DNA from 2 places in the Kaistia sp. MMO-174 genome. Region 2 is predicted to be linked to the other one. Evidence: riboswitches for the same ligand, from Rfam matches in the RefSeq annotation. Region 2 holds a riboswitch; the other holds the start of a gene.
The links. A riboswitch is a leader RNA that binds a small molecule or an ion and turns the genes downstream of it on or off. The one in region 2 is predicted to bind thiamine pyrophosphate.

Region 1: it holds a riboswitch for thiamine pyrophosphate, as region 2 does, so the genes downstream of both, WFK98_RS21175 (ABC transporter permease) here and thiM (hydroxyethylthiazole kinase) in region 2, are expected to answer to the same signal.

Annotation. Positions count from the first base shown of each region.
Region 1 is NZ_JBBCUO010000006.1:91,457-98,583, reverse strand. It holds gene WFK98_RS21185 (adenylate/guanylate cyclase domain-containing protein) at 1-166, shown strand, start outside; gene WFK98_RS21180 (ABC transporter substrate-binding protein) at 404-1,348, opposite strand; gene WFK98_RS21175 (ABC transporter permease) at 1,376-2,173, opposite strand; TPP riboswitch at 2,238-2,343, opposite strand; gene yegS (lipid kinase YegS) at 2,396-3,313, opposite strand; gene WFK98_RS21165 (hypothetical protein) at 3,341-5,221, opposite strand; gene WFK98_RS21160 (adenylosuccinate synthase) at 5,271-6,563, opposite strand; gene WFK98_RS21155 (mucoidy inhibitor MuiA family protein) at 6,714-7,127, opposite strand, start outside.
Region 2 is NZ_JBBCUO010000001.1:772,077-779,203, reverse strand. It holds gene WFK98_RS03365 (MDR family MFS transporter) at 1-12, shown strand, start outside; gene WFK98_RS03360 (glyoxalase superfamily protein) at 91-657, opposite strand; gene aceB (malate synthase A) at 842-2,437, opposite strand; gene thiE (thiamine phosphate synthase) at 2,541-3,182, opposite strand; gene thiM (hydroxyethylthiazole kinase) at 3,182-4,018, opposite strand; TPP riboswitch at 4,084-4,206, opposite strand; gene WFK98_RS03340 (helix-turn-helix domain-containing protein) at 4,374-5,357, shown strand; gene WFK98_RS03335 (TMEM175 family protein) at 5,443-6,048, shown strand; gene WFK98_RS03330 (DUF1488 domain-containing protein) at 6,108-6,371, shown strand; gene glcF (glycolate oxidase subunit GlcF) at 6,376-7,127, opposite strand, start outside.

The DNA.
Region 1 (7,127 bases), on a different contig from region 2:
GGCGCTCGCTGGCCAGACGACGCTCGCCCGCAACGCCGTGCGTCGGCTCCTGGCCGAAAGCCCGGGCCTGACGGTCGCCGGCGTCCGCGACGGCATCAAGAATCTCGCCGGCCCGCAGCTCGACCGCTACATGGAAGGCCTGAAGCTGGCCGGCCTGCCGGAATGAACCTCTCACGCAACCCTTGAGGTTCTACAGGTCTCGATCTCCAGCATCCTGAGGCGGCTTGCGCTGCAAGCCGTCTCGGAGGACGCACCACCTGAGAGGAAAATCTCCGTACCGACGCCGCCCTGCGTGCTTCGAGACGGCCCTCCGGCCACCTCAAAATACTGAGGTTAGTGCTGGGCGAAGGCCTCCCTCAGCGAGAGGTGACGGATTGCGCCGGCATATCGATGCCGATCCGTCCTATCGCGGCGCGATCGCGTAGCTGTCGATCGGCGGGATCGAATCGAGCAGCCCCCTCGCCTTCATGAACTCGGCAAAGCGGTCATAGCGGCCGATATCGAGGGCGGCAGGGCGCTTGGCGAAGCGCGGCAGCGTCGCCAGGAACGAGTCGCGGTTCAGTTGGTCATCCAGGTCCTTGTGCAACTTCAGGAACATCGCCAGCGCCTCTTCCGGATGGTTGGTCAGGAAGATCGTCGCGTCCTCGACCGCCGCCAGGAAACGGACCATGCGCGGGTCGTCGCGAAGCTCGTTGCGAGTGACGTAGATCAGCTCGTCATAGGCGGGAACGCCGTGCTCCTCCAGGTAGAAGGCGATGCCCGGCTTGCCCTCGAGGCCGAGCTGGATCAGCTCGACGTTGCGATAGCCGTCGATCACCGCATCGACCTGGCCAGACATCAGCGAGGTCGAGAGGTTGAAGTTGACGTTGACCATCTCGACATCCTTCTCGCTGAGGCCGACGGAGGCGAGGACGGCGCCGATATAGGCGTTCTGCAGGCTCGCCACCGAATAGCCGACCTTCTTGCCCTTCAGGTCGGCGAGCGTCTTGATCGGCCCGTCCTTGAGCGCGATCAGCGCGTTGAGCGGCGTCTCGATCAGCGTACCGATGCGGGTCAGCGGCAGCCCTTCCTTCACCTGCAGCATAAGGTCCGGCTGATAGGTGATCGCGATATCGGCCTGGCCGGCGGCGACGAGGCGCGGCGGCGCGCTGGCGTCGGCAGGCGCGATCATCTCGACGTCGAGGCCGTGCTTCTCGAAGAAGCCGCCCTCCTTGGCGATCACCAGCGGCGCATGGTCGGGATTGTAGAACCAGTCGAGCAGGACGGTCAGCTTGTCGGCCGCCTGGACCGGGCCGATCGTCAGGGCAGCGGCCAGGCCGAGCGCCGCGAGCCGGAGGAAGGGTTTCATCGACGTTTCCTTTGCAGGTCGAGGGGATTAGCGGATGGTTTCGGGCGCCCAAGGGGCGATATGGCGCGTGGCGATCTCGACCGCGGCGCGCACCAGCACGGCCATGGCGGCGAGAAGCGCCAGCGCGGCGAAGACGACGTCGGTCTGCGCCCTGCCGTTCGCCATCAACATGGCGTAGCCAAGCCCCGACGAGGCGCCGACCCATTCGCCGATCAGCGCGCCGACGGGCGCGTAGACAGCGGCGACGCGGAGTCCGGAGGCCAGCGCCGGCAGCGCGTCGGGGATGCGCAGATAGAGGATTTCCTGCCAGCGCCTGGCCCGGTAGAGGCGGCTCAGGTCGATCAGCCCGGCATCGGTGCGCGCCAGCCCGTCATGGAAAGCGGACGCGACCGGAAAGAAGATGGCGATCGTCGCCATGACGATCTTCGAGCCGATGCCGAAACCGAACCAGAGCACGAGCAGCGGCGCGATGGCAAAGACGGGAAAGGCCTGGGTGACGATCAGCAGCGGCATCAGGATGCGCCGGATCGCCGGAACGAAGGTCATGACCAGCGCCAGCGCGACGCCGGCGAGCGCACCGGTAACGAGGCCTGAGATCGTCTCGATCAGCGTGGTGACGGCGTCGCGGCGCCAGAGATCGGGCCGCTCGACGAGGGCGCGCCAGACACGCGCGGGCGGCGGCAGCATGAAGGGCGGCGGCGCGAAGACGACGATCACGATCTGCCAGATGGCAATCAGGGCGACGGCGACGGCGAGCCCGCGCGCGAGGCCGCCGGCCCAGCCATGCCGTCGCACAGTTCCCTCAAACTCTGCCCTTGCCACCATGGCGAAGCCGCTCCTCCGAAGATCGGACGAGGCCATGCGCATGGCGATGGAAACGAGCAGACGTCGTGAACCAGCTTCCCGTCCCTTCGCCGGCATGACCCGGATCAGGTTCGAAGGGTTCGGCCCCAGGCCATCTCAGCTCGCGTTCGCGAACACCCCTCGGAATGGGGCGAGCATGGCCGAGGATGCTTCCCCGTGCAAGGGGCCGGCAGAGCGGAGCTGCTATGCGGTGCCGTCGAGCGGGGTGGAGCCGAGGTGGACGCGAAGGGAGGCGGGCCGGCACTCGACGCGGAAATGCCGCGTCTTCACCGGCTCGCCATCGAGATTGACGTGCAGTTCCTCGTGCGAATCATATTCGATCCAGGCGCTGCGGGTCCTGATCTGGATGTTCTCGACGGCCGCCGCGCCCTGCCGCCACAACTGCGTGAAGGCTTCGAGCCGAGCATCGCCGGTGAGTTCCGGCAGGATGGCGAGGTCAAGCAGGCCGTCGTCGATGCGGGCTTCCGGGCAGAGCACGATGCCGCCGCCGGCCTGGCGGCCATTGCCGATCGCGAGCGCCAGGAAGCTGCCTTCCCACTCGAAGCCTTCGGCGCGGAAGCGGCCGCTATTGGCCGAGAGCTCGCGAAACCGGGTGACGCCGGTGACGACATAGGCGAGGCCGCCGAGCCGGCTCTTCAGCTCCGGATCGGTCTCGACGGTGACGCGCGAGCCGAAGCCGCCGGAGACGAGATTGACGAAGACGCGACCGTTCAGGCTGCCGACATCGATCCGTCGCGCCGGGGTCGTGGTGACGAGCCGGAGCGCCGCCGTCAGGTCGTCGACGGGAATGCCGGTGGAACGGGCGAAATCATTGGCGGTGCCGAGCGGCAGGATGCCGAACGAGCAGCGTTCCGGCGGCTCGGCCGCGAGCGAGGCGGCGAACACCTCGTTGACCGTGCCATCGCCGCCGCCGGCGACGATGCAGTCAATCGCGCCCTTGCGCGCTTCCGCGACGGCCTCGCGGGCGAAACGACTGGCGTCGCCCGCCTCCCAGGTCACGCGGACCTCGACAACATGGCCATCGGCGCGGACGGCGCCGACGGCCTCACGCACGCGCGGATCGCGCGCCGCCTTGCCATGCAGGATGAGCCGGACTTTCATGGTTCATCCCGCGAGGTTGGCGTGGCGCTACTTGTTGCCCCAGGCGGTCATCGCCTTGTCGAAGACGCGCTGGCCGGGTGTGCCCTTCTCGAAGGTCAGGATCGCGCGCTGGTCGTTGTTGTAGACGATCGGCAGGTCGATCCAGTTGCGCTCACGAAGCAGCGCGACGTTCTGCGCCATCGGCTGGGCGTCGTTCGAGAAGGCGATCCAGAAGAAGCCGTCGGCGACCTTGGCAGCGGCGCCGTCGAGCGGCTGGCCACGCGATTCCTCGGTCGGCTTCATCACCAGTGCCGGCACCGACTTGACGCCGCCGCCGGCGAAATTCGCCGGGGTATCCACGACAATCTCGACCAGATGGCTCGCCGGCAGCGCGCTGTCATTGTTCTTGCGGATGTTCAGCGTCACCTTCATGCCCTTCTCGGGCACGTCGAGATTGGCCTGGATCTCCGGGCCGTTCGGCGAATTGGCGTTGAACTTCCACGTCACATTGGCCGGAACCACCTTGACGTTCTGGGTGCCGTCGGTCGGCTGTTCGTAGAGGATTGCCTTCTGCGCGACGAGCGACTCATCAGCCGTTCCGGCCGCGGGCGCCGCGGCGGGAGCCGAGGCCGCCGGGGCCGTATCGGCCGGCTCGGCCGCGGCCGGCGCCTGGGCCGGGGCGGCGGAGCCGGTGCCCTCCGGCGTCATCACGCCGGCGAGCGGATCGGCTTCCTCGCCATCCGACGAAGGCTGGGCATCGACCGTGCGGACCGACTTCGCCGGCGCCTCTTCCGCGGCGCCGCCGCCGAGGCGATCGGAATTCTTGCTGCTCGCGGGCGCCGAAAGCGTCGGCGGCGCGTCCTCGTTCGACGCGGTCTTGGCGCCGGTATCGGAGGACGAGATCAGGTCGCCGATCACGTCCTTGACAACGCTGCGCTGCGACCAGACCAGCGCCGCGATGCCGCAAAGCATCAGCGCGATCAGGACCAGCAGAATGATCGTCGGCCAGCGCGAAGGCTTGGTGCGCTCGACATAAACGGCGGGACGCTCGGCAGCCTCGCGGTTGCGCTCGCGACGCGACGGACGGCGCTCGCGCGGCTCGTCGAAAGCGTCATTCCCCATCGGCGTGGCGCGCAGCGGCTCGGGCGCCCAGTCGGCGTCGGCGCTGAAATGACGGCTGTCGTCATGGTCGTGGTCATGTTCGAGATCCGCGTCGAAGCGGGGCTCGTCGGCCGGTTCCGGCGCCGACATCGTCGGCTCGCGACGGCCCTGCGGCGCGGCGCGATCATAGGCGCTCGGGCGCGTGGGCGAGACCTGCGGCCATTGCGGCTGCACCGGCGGCGGCTGGCGCGAAGGCTTCTGCGGCGGCTCGGGCTCGTGCCAGTCGGCCTCGATCTCGGGCTCGGACGCATGCGCCTCGTCGGCCTCGTCATGGAAGAATTCGGCCTCGGCGGCCTGCGGCGGAGGCGCTACGGGCGCCGGGGCCGGCGTCGGCGCGGCGGGCTGCTGACGCGGCGGCTCGGCGGCCGGACGCGGGCGGGCCACGACCGGCTGCGAGGCCGGCGTCGGCAGGGGCGGCGGAGGCGGCGGCGGCGCGATCTCCGCCTCCAGCTCTTCTTCGAGCTGTTCGACCGGCTCCGGCTCGACCGGCTCGGGCGTGACGGCAAGCGCCTCGGCAACGGCCGCCGCGGCGCTGACGCGGACCGGGGCCGGGCGCGCGGCGCTCGCCTCGCGCTCGACCTTGCGGATCGCCTCTTCCAGTTCCAGGCGCTGGCGCGAGATCTCGGACGTGGTCAGGGGCGGGTCGATGGACTTCAGCTGTCCGATCAGCGCCGTGCGCGCCTTGTCGTAAACTGAACGACGCGCGTCGCCGGATTCGCTCTCGAACCCGGAAACCGCCTTTTTCAATACCGCGTAATAGTCGGTCATCGTCCCATTCTACTAACTACGTCCGAACCGGCGCCTGCGATCGACAACCTCAGTCCTGAAACGGATCCTGAACCAGAATTGTATCGTCTCGTTCCGGGCTGGTCGACAGGAGCGCAACGGGCGCGCCGATCAGTTCCTCGACGTGACGGACATATTTCACGGCCTGCGCCGGCAGATCGTTCCAGCTACGGGCGCCGGCGGTGGAATCCTTCCAGCCTTCCAGCGTCTCGTAGATCGGCTCGACCCGGGCCTGCGCCGCCTGGGATGCCGGGAGATAGTCGATCTCGCGGCCGTCCAGCCTATATCCAACGCAAATCTTGATTTCTTCAAGGCCGTCGAGAACATCGAGCTTCGTCAGCGCGATTCCGGTGATGCCGGAGGTGCGGATCGTCTGGCGAACCAGCACGGCGTCGAACCAGCCGCAACGGCGCTTGCGGCCCGTCACCGTGCCGAATTCATGGCCGCGCGTGCCGAGGAAATCGCCGACTTCGCCGGTCTGCTCGGTCGGGAACGGACCCTCGCCGACGCGCGTCGTGTAGGCCTTGGTGATGCCGAGCACGTAGCCGACGGCACCCGGGCCGACGCCCGAACCGGTCGAGGCCTGGCCGGCGACGGTGTTGGACGAGGTGACGAACGGATAGGTGCCGTGGTCGATGTCGAGCAGCGCGCCCTGCGCGCCCTCGAACAGGATGCGCTTGCCGGCGCGACGCTCGCGGTCGAGCAGCTGCCAGACCGAATCCATGAACGGCAGGACCTTGTCGGCGACCGAGGCGAGCTCCTCGTAGAGCGTCTCGGCGAGGATCTCTTCCTGGCCGAGGCCACGGCGCAGCGCATTGTGGTGCGCCAGCAGCCGCTCGATCTTCTCGCGCAGCGCCGGCAGGTCGGCGAGGTCCATGACGCGGATGGCGCGGCGGCCGACCTTGTCCTCATAGGCCGGGCCGATGCCGCGCTTGGTGGTGCCGATGCGGGTGCCGGCATTGCTGTTCTCGCGGAAGGCGTCGAGTTCGCGATGCAGCGACAGGATCAGCGCGGCGTTCTCGGCGATGCGGAGATTGTCGGGGCCGACCTTGACGCCCTGCGCCTCGAGGCGGCCGATCTCGGCCACGAGCGCATGCGGATCGACGACGACGCCATTGCCGATGACGCCCATCTTGCCCGGACGCACGACGCCGGACGGCAGCAGGCTGAGCTTGTAGGAGACGCCGTCGATGACGAGCGTATGGCCGGCGTTATGTCCGCCCTGGAAGCGCACGACGATGTCGGCGCGCTCGGAGAGCCAGTCGACAATCTTGCCCTTGCCTTCGTCGCCCCATTGCGATCCGACGACGACTACATTCGCCATTGAACTTCCCTCTTCGACGTCAAGCCAATTGCTGATGCCACGCTGCGCGGCACGCGATAGGACTCACCCCGGCGAGCCGCCAGGACGAGGCGCGCGGACTATATAGACTCCATCTGCCCCGCGCGACCCCCGCGAGAGCATCTCAGCCCCTCAATTCTCCCAGAATACGTCCTGATCCGCCGGCCAACGCACGGCAAAGGCGTTCAAGATCTCTTTTGTTTCGCCGGCGGCATAATCATAGCGCCAGGCAACCACGCCGCGCGCCCCGTCGACGGCGCTCTCCGTCGGCGGCGTCGCCTCGGCGAGCGACTGCACGGTGATGGCCGCCGCCTCGGAAACCGGCAACTGGTCGAGCACGACGATCGCCATCGGGCGGGCGTGGCGGTTTTCGACCTTGATGCGATAACGCCGCTCGTCGGTCTTCTCCGACGAGATCAGCCCGCGCTCGCCGGTCTTGCGGTCGAGCGTCGTTCGCGTGACGCTCACCTTGTCGTCGATGCCGAATCCGAGCGTCAGTTCGCCATCCGGCGCGACGAAACCGAGCGGAACCGTGCCGACGAAGAC
Region 2 (7,127 bases):
GTCGAGGTCTAGACGCACAAGGCCCCAACCCGAGCGGTCGGGTTGGGGCGATTTTCGGAAGTCGCTCGCGCGCTGGAACACGCCGGACGACTACGGGCTTTCGGAATTAGCCTCATGGAAGCGGATGCGGTTGCCGAACGGATCCGGCACCTGCACCATGCGGGCGTCAAAGCCGGTATCCTGAAGCCCCGGGCGCGAATAGCCATACTTCTTGGCCAGAAGCTCGCGGTGGAAGGCCTCGATCCCGCGCATCCAGACGAACACGGTCGAGCCAGGGCTGGCGTCGCCGTGATGCTCGGAGAGATGCAGCACCGCGCCGGCGCGCGAGATCTGCGCATAGAGCGGCATGCCCTCGCCGTAGCGATGCTCCCAATCGACATGGAAGCCGAGGAAATCGCGATAGAATTCCATCGCCTTGGCGATGTCGAAGATCCGCAGGATCGGGATCACCCGAGTGAATTGCAATCCGTCCGCCGCGGCAGCCTTGATCGGGTCGGCTTCGGCGGCGATCGCCGCCGCGAGGACGTTCCAGTCGTCGAGCCCGAACTGGCGGGCTACGATCTCGAGCGTTTCGCCGTGGGTGAGTTCGATATCGCGCTCGGCCATCACCGCCCGCAGCGCCTTTGCCATGGATTTGGCATCGCGAAAATCGCGCATACAACCTGTTCCTTGCCTCAGGGCGAACGCAGTCACGTCAGTGCTTGCATTGCTGAGGCGTTCGCCGGGGCCAACGGATCAGGTTCGGTTCATCCGGTGCATTCACCATACCCCGAAGGGCGCAAGCGGCAGGCTGCACCAGCCTGCCGCGATCTTAGTCGACGCGGTCGACGCGTCAATCGGCTCAGTCGATCAGCTTGTAGGCCGGCACCGTCAGGAACGGCTCGAAGGTCTTGGCCGTCGAGAGCTTGGCGAACAGGCTGATCGCCTCGGGGAAGCGACCGGCGGCATAATTGTCCGGACCGACCTCACCCTTCACCACTTCCATCTCCTCGGCCAGCGCGCGGCGGAACAGTTCCTCCATCACCTTCTGGCCGTCTTCCAGCGTCGCCTCGAAGTTCAGCTGCTGCCAGATCTGGGCACGGCTGATCTCGGCCGTCGCCGCATCTTCCATCAGGTTGTAGATCGGCACCGCGCCGCGACCGCGCAGCCATGCCTCGATATACTGGACGCCGACGCGGATGTTGTGGCGCAGGCCCTCTTCCGTGCGGGTGCCGTCATGGATCGCGAGCATGTCCTTCTGGCCGAAGGAAACCTCCTCGCGCAGGCGCGAGAGCTGGTTCGGCGTCGGCATCAGGCGATCGAACACTTCCATGGCGACCGGCACGAGGTCGGGATGCGCCACCCAGGTGCCGTCATGGCCGGCATTGGCCTCGCGCTCCTTGTCGGCGCGCACCTTGGCGAAAGCCGCCTCGTTGGCCTCGGGATTGTTCTTGATCGGGATCTGCGCCGCCATGCCGCCCATGGCGAAGGCGCCGCGGCGGTGGCAGGTCTTGATCAGGAGTTCCGAATAGGCGAGCAGGAAGGCCTTGCCCATGACGACCTGGCCGCGATCCGGCAGCAGGAACGCCTTGTTGTTGCGCAGCGTCTTGATGAACGAGAAGATGTAGTCCCAGCGGCCGCAATTGAGGCCGGCCATGTGATCCTTCAGCTCGTAGAGGATCTCGTCCATCTCGAAGGCCGCCGGCAGCGTCTCGATCAGCACGGTCGCCTTGATCGTGCCATGCGCGAGGCCAAGCGCCTCCTCGGCATAGGTGAAGACCTCGTCCCAGAGACGGGCCTCCAGATGGCTCTCGGTCTTGGGCAGGTAGAAATACGGGCCCGAACCCTGCGCCAGCGCCGCCTTGGCGTTGTGGAAGACATAGAGGCCGAAATCGACCAGCGAGCCGGATGCGTCCATGCCGTCGAAGGTGATGTGGCGCTCGGGCAGGTGCCAGCCGCGCGGACGGATGATCAGCACGGCCGGATTGGCGCCGAGCTTGTAGGCCTTGCCGGTGCGCGGATCGGTGAAGTCGATCCGGTTTTCCCAGCGATCCCTGAGATTGAGCTGGCCCTCGACCATGTTGGCCCAGACCGGCGAGGACGCATCCTCGAAGTCGGCCATGAAAACCTTCGCGCCCGAGTTCAGCGCGTTGACGATCATCTTGCGGTCGACCGGGCCGGTGATCTCGACGCGACGATCCTGCAGGTCGGCCGGGATCGGCGCGACCTTCCAGTCGCCTTCGCGGATCGCCTTGGTCTCGGGCAGGAAGTCCGGCAGGCCGCCATTGTCGAAGAAGACCTGGCGCTCGTTGCGGAACTCGAGCAGGGCCCGGCGCTTGGCGTCGAACCGGCCGTGCAGTTCGGCGACGAAGGCGAGCGCCTCCGGCGTCAGGATCTCGTCGAAGCGGGGACCGATCTCCCCCTTCACAGCCAGACGTTCAGCGTTGGTGGCGGACATGACAACTCCTCGGTGGGAACGTTGGAGCGACTATGCCACGCCACCGTCTTCAACTGAACCTGCACGATCAGGGCAGAACTTGTTCCGAATTGGAAAAGGTCGCCTACTTGCCGCGATAGCGCGCGATCCGGGTGGAAAAATCGCGCGCTGCCGCCGCAGGGTCTTCCGCCGCGATGATGGCGGAGACAATGGCGAGGCCATCGGCGCCCGCTGCCAGCGTCGGTTCGACATGCTCCGGCTTCAGGCCGCCGATGGCGACGACGGGCAGGCCCACCGTCCTCTTGACGCGACCGAGATGCTCGAAGCCGATCGGATCCGGCGCATTCGGCTTGGTCGAGGTGGCGAAGACCGGGCCGACACCGAGATAGTCGATCGGGCCGAGTTCTTCCGGCGTCAGTTCGTGCATCTGCGCCGCCGACAGGCCGAGGATGCGATCCGGGCCGATCAGCTCGCGCACCTTGGCGACCCGCATGTCGCTCTGGCCGACATGCACGCCATCGGCGTCGACCGCCAGCGCGACGTCGACGCGATCATTGATGATGAGCGGGATGCCGCGCGGCCGCAGCAGGTCGACCAGCGCCGACGCCGTCGCGACGAAATCGCGGGTCGAACCCTGCTTGAAGCGGTGCTGGACGAGCGTGACGCCGCCATCAATGGCGGCGCGGACGGTCTCGACGACGCCGCGCGGCCCGGCAAGATCCTCGTCGGTGACGAGATAGAGCGAAAGATCGAAAGGACGGCTCATCAGACATTCACCTCTTCAACGGTCTTGATCGTGGCGTAACGCTCGAGCATGCCGGCATCGGCGGCGTGGAGCGCATCGCACAGTTCGGCGGGAAGGTGTCCCGGCCCGGTCACGCGCGCAGCGGCCGCGGCGCCGGCGGCGCCATAGACGGCGAGCGCCGCCACGGCGGCCTCGAAGGGCGGACGCACGGCCGCGAACGCCGCCACGGTCGCCGAAAGCGCGCAGCCGAGAGCGGTCGAAAGCGGCATCAGCGGACTGCCGCCGGTGACTGCCACCACCGTATCCCCGTCCGTGACGTAGTCGGTCTCGCCGGTGATGGCGACGACCGCGCCGCTGGCGCGCGCCAGCGCCTTGCCGGCTGCGAGCGCCGCATCGGACGAGGCGGTCGAATCGACGCCCTTGCCCCCTGCCCCGGCGGCTCCCGCCAGGCTCATGATCTCGCTCGCATTGCCGCGGATGATCGCCGGGCCGGCCCGGCTCATCTCGACGGCGAAATCGGTGCGGAACTTCGTGGCGCCGCAGCCGACCGGATCGAGGACCCAGGGCTTGCCGAGCGCCACCGCCTGCTTCACCGCGCGGCGCATGCCCTCGATCCATTGCGGCGACAGCGTGCCGATATTGATCACCAGCGCGCTGGAGATCGCGACGAACTCGTCGACCTCCTCGGCGGCGTGCACCATGGCCGGCGACGCGCCGACGGCGAGCAGCACATTGGCCGAGATCGTCATGGCGACGTAATTGGTGATGTTCTGCACGAGCGGACGGGCGGCGCGCATGGCTTCGAGCGCGCCGGCGGCGTCGGCGACCGTCAGGTGGCGATGTTGGGTGGGAGACAAGAATGGACGTCCTTTGCTGTGACGCAGGACGGAACGATGGCAAGGTCATCCAGGTGCGGAAGCATCCAGGCGCTTGACTCAATCCCTCCGCCGGCATGATCCGGATCAGGTTCGCGGGTTAGTCCAAAGACCTCTCAGCCAGGATCCGCCGGAAAATCCGATGGATCAGGGCACCCCGATGAGACGAGCGGACCCTATCACGGCTTGGCATCCAGGCAAGGGGCAAGCGGTCGTCAACGGACCTGCCGGGCCCTTGTGACCGCGGTCACGGCGACCTAACCTCGGGGCCTGCTAGCTTTCGCCTTTGCAATCCGCGTCCGGGCCGAGGCCTCGGCCGCCGCACGAGACCCGCCGCATGCTCCAGCCCTATCCCGGCCGCCAGCAGTTTTCCACGCAGGCCCTGCCCGCGAAGGACCGATTCCCCGTTTTCTGCGAGGAGATCGTCCGCCGCGCCGTCGCGCTCGACATCGTCCGCCACGACGACAGCCCGTTCGAAGGCGAGATCGAGCTCTGCCAGGCCGGCCCTGTCGATATCGCCATCATCTCCACCTCGCCGGCGAGCTATCTGCGCACGCCGAGCCTGGTGCGAGACGGCAACGACGCGCTGTTCGCCTTTCTCTGCGTCGAGGGACAAATGATGGCGACGCAGGGCGAGCCGCGCCGCATCGCTCCCGGCGACGGCCTTCTCTGCGACAGTTCGCAGACCGGCGGACTGCGCATGGAGACGGCGACGCGCTACTGGGGCGTGCGCACCTCGCGCGCCCACATCGCAACCCTGACGCCGCGCATCGACCGCCTCGCCGGCGCGCCGCTCGGCGACCATGCCTTCGCGCTGCGCCTGCTCACCAGCTACCTCGAAGGCCTGTTCAGCCATGGCGCGCCACTCGGCAATACGACCGCGCGCGTCTTCGGCGAACATCTCGTCGACCTGATCGCCGTCGCGCTCGGCGCCAGCGGCGAGGCGCGCGAGCAGGCCGAGGCCGGCGGCGTCCGCGCCGCCAGGCGCGCCACCATCCTGCGCGCCATCGAAAAGGAGAGCCACGACCCGAAGTTCAGCGCCGCCCGCCTGGCGGCGCGGCTCGGCATCACGCCGCGCTACGTTCACGTGCTGCTGGAAGAAACCGGCCAGACCTTCGCCGAGCATGTGCTGAACGCCCGTCTCGCGATGGTGCTGAAGCGCCTGCGCGACCCTGACGCCCGCCATATGAAGATCATCGAGATCGCCAGCGAAGCTGGCTTCACCGATCTCTCGCATTTCAACCGCAGCTTCCGCCGCCGCTTCGGCGACACCCCGACCGGAGTGCGGGCGATGAAGGCGCGCCTCTGGCTAGAGGCCTGACCAAGGCCTGCGCGATCGCCGAAGGGATGGAGCGGCGACGCGCAAAGGACTAGCGTGGCAGGGCCATGGCGACGGAGCGAGGGGCATGAACAAGAGCCGGATCGAGGCGTTCAGCGACGGCGTCATCGCCATCATCATCACCATCATGGTGCTGGAACTGAAGGTGCCGCACGAAGCGGACATCCACACGCTGCTGCCGCTGCTGCCGGTCTTTCTCAGCTATGTGCTGAGCTTTGTCATGATCGGCATCTACTGGAACAACCACCATCACATGTTCCACGCCGTGCGGCATGTGCGCGGCGGCGTCCTCTGGGCCAATCTGCACCTGCTGTTCTGGCTGTCGCTGATGCCCTTCACCACGGCCTGGATGGGCGAGAACCACATCGAATCCGTACCGGTCGCCGTCTATGGCTTCGTGCTGATGATGTCCGGCATCGCATACTACATCCTCGCCCGTGCGCTGATCCGCCTCGAGGGCTCGGAGTCGCCCATCGCGATCGCCTTCGGCAAGGACAGAAAGGGCCGGATCTCGGTCGCCATCTACGCGGCCGCGATCGCCCTCGCCTTCCTGAGCCCGTGGATCGCGATCGGCTGCTATGTGGCCGTGGCGCTGATCTGGCTGGTGCCGGACCGCCGTGTCGAGCGCGTGCTGCTCGCCGCCCATCCCGGCCAGGCCCCACCGGAACGATAGCGCCCGGCAACGCCGCACTATTTGCAGCCAAAGGCCCCGGTTGGGCGTATGATCACGCCATGTACCTCCAGTTTCCGAACCGAAGCCGCAGTTACAGCCCCTCGCATCACCGGATCCAGTTCTGGGGCTATGACAGCGCGCTGGAAATCTCGTTCTTCCTGGAAACGGATGCCCTCGCGCGGATTGATCCGGGCGGCGGACTGGACGAGGCGGCGGCGCTGCAGGCCTTCGACGCCAACCGGGCGCGGATCGAACGCGCGGCCGAGCGGGTCTATTCCCGCCATGCGCAGGGATCCTACCTGCTGACCGCCGACGATCTTTGAGGGATCAGGCGGGAAGCCCCGCCGGTTTCGGGCCGCCATAGGCCCAGTCCAGCAGTTCGATCGTATGCACGACCGGCACCCCGCCCGAGAGCTGGGTGATGCAGCCGATGTTGCCGGTCGCGACGACATCCGGCGCGACCTTGGCGATGTTGCCGAGCTTGCGCGCCTTCAGCTGCTGGGAGAGCTCCGGCTGCAGCATGTTGTAGGTACCGGCCGATCCGCAGCAGAGATGTCCCTCCGGCACGTCGCGCACGGTGAATCCAGCCTTCGACAGCAGCGTCTTCGGCGTCGTCTTGATCTGCTGGCCATGCTGCATCGAGCAGGCGGAGTGGTAGGCGACGGTCAAAGGCTTGGGAGCGGCAACCGGCGCCAGCTTCAGGCTCTCGAGATATTCCGTGATGTCCTTGGCGATCGCCGAAACCCGCTTCGCCTTCTCGGCGTAGGCGGCGTCCTCGCGGAACATGAAGCCGTAGTCCTTGATCGTCGTGCCGCAGCCGGACGCCGTGATAATGATGGCGTCGAGCCCCTCGCCATCCATCTCGGCGATCCAGGCGTCGATCGTCCGCTTCGCCGTCTCGTGCGACTGCTCGGATTTGCCCATGTGGTGGGCGAGCGAACCGCAGCAGGTCTCCCCCCTGGCGATCACCACCTCGACACCGACCCGGTTCAGCAGGCGGATCGTCGCCTCGTTGATGCCGGGATCGAGCACCGGCTGGACGCAGCCCGAAAGCAGCGCCACCCGGCCGCGCTTCTCGA